2 regions of the Luteimonas lutimaris genome follow, and region 1 is predicted to be linked to the other one. Evidence: predicted binding sites of a transcription regulator. Region 1 holds the regulator's gene; the other holds the start of a gene.

Region 1 (2,401 bases):
GATGGACGAGCTGCAGGTCGCGCACGTGGCCGAGCAGATCGGTGCCAGCCTGTCGGGCGGCGAGCGCCGCCGGGTCGAGATCGCGCGCGCGCTGGCCGCCAACCCGCGGCTGATGCTGCTCGACGAACCGTTCGCCGGCGTCGACCCGATTTCGGTCGGCGAGATCCAGCGCATCGTCCGCCACCTCAAGAACCGCGGCATCGGCGTGCTGATCACCGACCACAACGTCCGCGAGACCTTGGGCATTTGCGACCGCGCGTATATCCTCAGCGAAGGCGGCGTGCTCGCGCAGGGGGCTCCGGACGCGCTGCTGGCCAATCCTGACGTGCGTCGCGTCTACCTGGGGGATTCCTTCCGCCTGTAGCAGGTGAAGGACGCAGCCGGCGGATGCCGGCAAGGCGTCTGCCCCGCCATGAATGGCAGGTAGGATGGCCGTGCTCGGGTTCCAGTATCGGCATGGGCCGCAGGGGAAGATGAAGCCACGCCTCCAGACATCGCTGGGTCAACAGCTCGTCCTGACGCCGCAGCTGCGCCAGGCGCTGCACCTGTTGCAGCTGTCGACGCTGGAACTGGAAGCCGAGATCAACGCCGCGGTCGAAAGCAACCCGCTGCTCGACTGGGACGAATCCGAACCGCTGCGCGTCGCCGACGACGGCGCGCCGGCTTCCACCGAAACACCCGCCGACGGCGAGTCCGGCGACAACGACTTCCGCGACGACGACTGGAGCCCCGCCGGCGAGGCCTGGCAGGAATCGCGCGGCTGGAACGGCGAGGATGGCGGCGACCCGACCGACCGCATGGTGCAGACCGACTCGCTGCAGGACCACCTGTCCTGGCAGCTGCACCTGACCCACCTGTCCGAACGCGACCGCCGCATCGGCCTGATGCTGATCGACGCGATCGACGACGATGGCTACCTGCGCGAGCCGCTGGACGCCATCGCCCAGTCACTGCTGCCCGAAACCCGATGCACGCCCGACGAAGTCCTGGCCGTGCTGCGCCAGGTGCAGCGCCTGGACCCGGTCGGCATCGGCGCGCGCGACCTGGCCGAATGCCTGGTGCTGCAGCTCGACAACCTGCCCGCGGCCACGCCCGGGCGTGAGCTGGCGCGGCGCATCGCCACCGGCCCGATCGACCGCCTGCCGCGGATCGGCATCGACGGCGTCGCGGCCGAACTCGACTGCAGCCAGGACGATGCCGCGCAGGCGCTGGCGCTGCTGCGCTCGCTGGACCCGCGCCCCGGCGCCCAGATCGGCGACCTGCCCGCCAACACCTACGTCGTCCCCGACTGCGTGATCTCCCGCCAGCAGGGCATGTGGCGCGTGGTACTGGCCAACGAGCGCCTGCCGCGGCTGACCATCCACCGCGGCTACGAGCAGATGATCCAGCACGCCGACGCCGGCGACGCGGGCTACCTGCGCGGCCGCCTGCAGGAAGCGCGCTGGCTGCTGAAGAACCTCGCCCAGCGCGGCGAGACCCTGCTCAAGGTCGTGCATTGCCTGCTGCGCGAGCAGTCGGGGTTCCTCGAATTCGGCCCGCAGGCGCTGCGCCCGCTGACCCTGCGCGAGGTCGCGGCCCAGGTCGGCCTGCATGAATCGACGATTTCGCGCGCGATCTCGCGCAAGTACGTCCGCACCCCGCGCGGCACGATCCCGCTGCGCGCCTTCTTCGCCTCGGGCATCGGGACCGAAGGTGGCGGCGAGGCGTCGAGCATCGCCATCCAGGAAATGATCAAGCGCCTGGTCGAGGCCGAGAACCCGCGCAAGCCCCTGTCCGATGCGCGCCTGGCCGAGGCCCTCAAGGCCACCGGCGTCCCCGTGGCGCGGCGCACCGTGGCCAAGTACCGGGAACTGCTCAACATCCCGTCCTCGCACGAGCGCATCCGGGTCGCCTGAGCGCTGCCGCCGCGGCCCGGACCTTTCCGCCGGCCGTGTTCCGGATTAACTTGTTTTTATCCCTTGCACACGCCGTTCGGGCGATGCTGGGGTCCCGGCGCGATCCGTCGTAAGAACCAGGAGATTGGCGAATGCGAATCGATATCCACGGCCACGAAATCAAGGTGACCCCGGCCTTGCGCGACTACGTCGAGAACAAGTTCGAGCGCTTGGGGCGCCACTTCGAACAGCCTTTCGAAATCCGCACCCAGCTCAGCCTCGACAAGCCCAACCACTGCGCCGAAGCCACCATCAACCTGTCCGGCCAGAACCTGCACGCCGACGCCAGCGCCATCGACATGTACGCGGCCATCGACCTGCTGGCCGACAAGCTTGACCGCCTGCTGCTCAAGCACAAGCAGAAGATGGTCGACAACTATCGCCGCGGCGAGAGCATCGCCCGCAGCGGAGAATTCGGATAACCCCCTGCCCGTGACCCACGGCACCTGCGTTGCCCATGTGCGCCG
Region 2 (2,401 bases), on a different contig from region 1:
AGATCGCGTAATACATCTGGTACTCGAGCGGATGCGTCGCCGCGCGGAAGGCGGTGACTTCCTTCATCTTCAACCCGATGTAGGCGTCGATGAAGTCGTCGGTCATCACGCCGCCGGCCTTGAGGAACTCGCGGTCGGCGTCCAGCGCTTCCAACGCCTGGTCGAGCGAGTGGCACACGGTCGGGATGCCCTTCTCCTCTTCCGGCGGCAGGTCGTACAGGTCCTTGTCGCTGGGGCCGCCCGGGTCGATCTGGTGCTTGATGCCGTCCAGCCCGGCCATCATCAGCGCGGCGAAGATCAGGTAGCCGGAGTTCATCGCGTCGGGGAAACGCACCTCGACCCGGCGCGCCTTGGGGTTGGCCACGTACGGGATGCGGCACGAGGCTGAGCGGTTGGACGCCGAGTACGCCAGCATCACCGGCGCCTCGAAGCCCGGCACCAGGCGCTTGTAGGAGTTGGTGGTCGCGTTGGCGAAGGCGTTGATCGCGCGTGCGTGCTTGAAGATGCCGCCGATGTACCACAGCGCGGTCTGACTCAGGCCGCCGTAGCCGTCGCCGTTGAACAGGTTGGTCCCGCCCTTGGCCAGCGACTGGTGCACGTGCATGCCGCTGCCGTTGTCGCCGACGATCGGCTTGGGCATGAAGGTCGCGGTCTTGCCGTTGCGGTGGGCGACGTTCTTGATCACGTACTTGGTGGTCAGCAGTTCGTCGGCCTTCTTCACCAGCGAGTTGAACTTGGTGCCGATCTCGCACTGGCCGGCGTTGGCGACTTCGTGGTGGTGCACCTCGACCTCGATGCCGACGGCTTCCAGCGTCTTGCACATCTCGGCGCGGATGTCGTGCAGCGAGTCGAGCGGGGCAACCGGGAAGTAGCCGCCCTTGATGCCGGGGCGGTAGCCGGTGTTGCCGCCTTCGTATTCGCGCGCGGAATTCCAGTGCGCTTCCTCGGAGTCGATGTGGAAGAAGGTGTGGCCCATCTCGTTGGCGTAGCGCACCGAGTCGAAGATGAAGAACTCCGGCTCCGGGCCGAAGAAGGCCTGGTCGGCGATGCCGCTGGACTTGAGGAACGCCTCGGCGCGGCGCGCGATGCCGCGCGGGTCGCGGGTGTAGGCCTGCATCGTGGTCGGATCGAGCACGTCGCAGGTCAGCACCAGCGTCGGATCGGCGGTGAACGGGTCGAGGAAGGCGGTGTCCGGGTCGGGCAGCAGCACCATGTCGGACTGGTGGATGCCGCGCCAGCCGCCAATCGAGGAGCCGTCGAACATCTTGCCGTCCTCGAACAGCCCCGGCTCGATGATCGAGGCCGGATAGGTGACGTGGTGCTGCACGCCACGCATGTCGGTGAAGCGCAGGTCGATGAATTCGACGTGGTGGTCGGCGATGAGTTTTTCGATCTGGGTGGTCATGGGGGGCCGTGGTTGTTGGGGATTGGGGCTGGGGATCTAGGATCCGGGACTCGGGACTCCGGGACTCCGGGACTCCGGGACTCCGGGACTCCGGGACTCCGGGACTCCGGACTTGGTCGGATTTGCGTCTGCGTTGGTATTTGCAAGGGGCGTGCCAAGATTTTACTGATGCAAGCATTTGATTTTATTGGCCATTCGGCATGCCGAGAGATTGAATTGCACTGATGTGGTGCAAACAAGCAGCAGCTTGCCCGATTCTGGTGCGTCGTGGCTTTCCGCTATGCTGCGGCGCCGTCACGCCACCGGGTTCCCGCTTGCGCGGGAATGACGATCCGATCAAAGACGGGGCGGAGCCTCGTCCCGAGTCCCGAGTCCCGAGTCCCGAGTCCCGAGTCCCGAGTCCCGAGTCCCGAGTCCCGAGTCCCGAGTCCCGAGTCCCGAGTCCCGAGTCCCGATCCCCTAACCCGCGCCCCCACCCATGACCGACCTCCTCGCCGCCCTGCTGCTGGGCATCATCGAAGGCATCACCGAGTTCCTGCCGATTTCCAGCACCGGGCACCTGCTGATCGCCGAGCAGTGGCTGGGGCACCGCAGCGACCTGTTCAACATCGCGATCCAGGCCGGCGCGATCCTCGCGATCGCGCTGATCTACCGGCAGCGGCTGTGGGACCTGGCGATGGGCTTCCTCGGCCGCGGCGCGCCCGCGGCGCACGATCCGGCCGGGATCGCGATGGACCCGGCACGGGCGCGCGACTACGCGCTCAAGCTCGGGGTCGCGTTCGGCGTGACCTGCGTGCTCGGGCTGCTCGTCAAGAAGCTCGGCTTCGAGCTGCCCGACCGGGTGGAGCCGATCGCCTGGGCATTGATCCTGGGCGGCGTGTGGATGGTCGTGGCCGAACATTTCGCGGCCAAGCGCGCGCAGGCGCTGGGCGAACGCAGCGCGATCAGCTGGACGGTGGCGATCCTGGTCGGCGTCGCGCAGGTGGTGGCCGGCGT

The links. Region 1 encodes sigma-54, which starts transcription at its own class of promoters, with help from an activator protein. Its sites were predicted from a motif close to TGGCACGNGCNTTGC; they were not measured.
Region 2: a site for sigma-54 is predicted at 1,548-1,562, ahead of glnA (type I glutamate--ammonia ligase). Genes of this name have one in related genera too.

The regions. Positions count from the first base shown of each region.
Region 1 covers NZ_BAAAZU010000031.1:125,621-128,021, forward strand. Annotated here, with positions in the region: gene lptB (LPS export ABC transporter ATP-binding protein) at 1-364, shown strand, start outside; gene ABD679_RS14305 (RNA polymerase factor sigma-54) at 474-1,895, shown strand; gene hpf (ribosome hibernation-promoting factor, HPF/YfiA family) at 2,027-2,356, shown strand.
Region 2 covers NZ_BAAAZU010000001.1:94,745-97,145, forward strand. Annotated here, with positions in the region: gene glnA (type I glutamate--ammonia ligase) at 1-1,405, opposite strand, end outside; gene ABD679_RS00440 (undecaprenyl-diphosphate phosphatase) at 1,884-2,401, shown strand, end outside.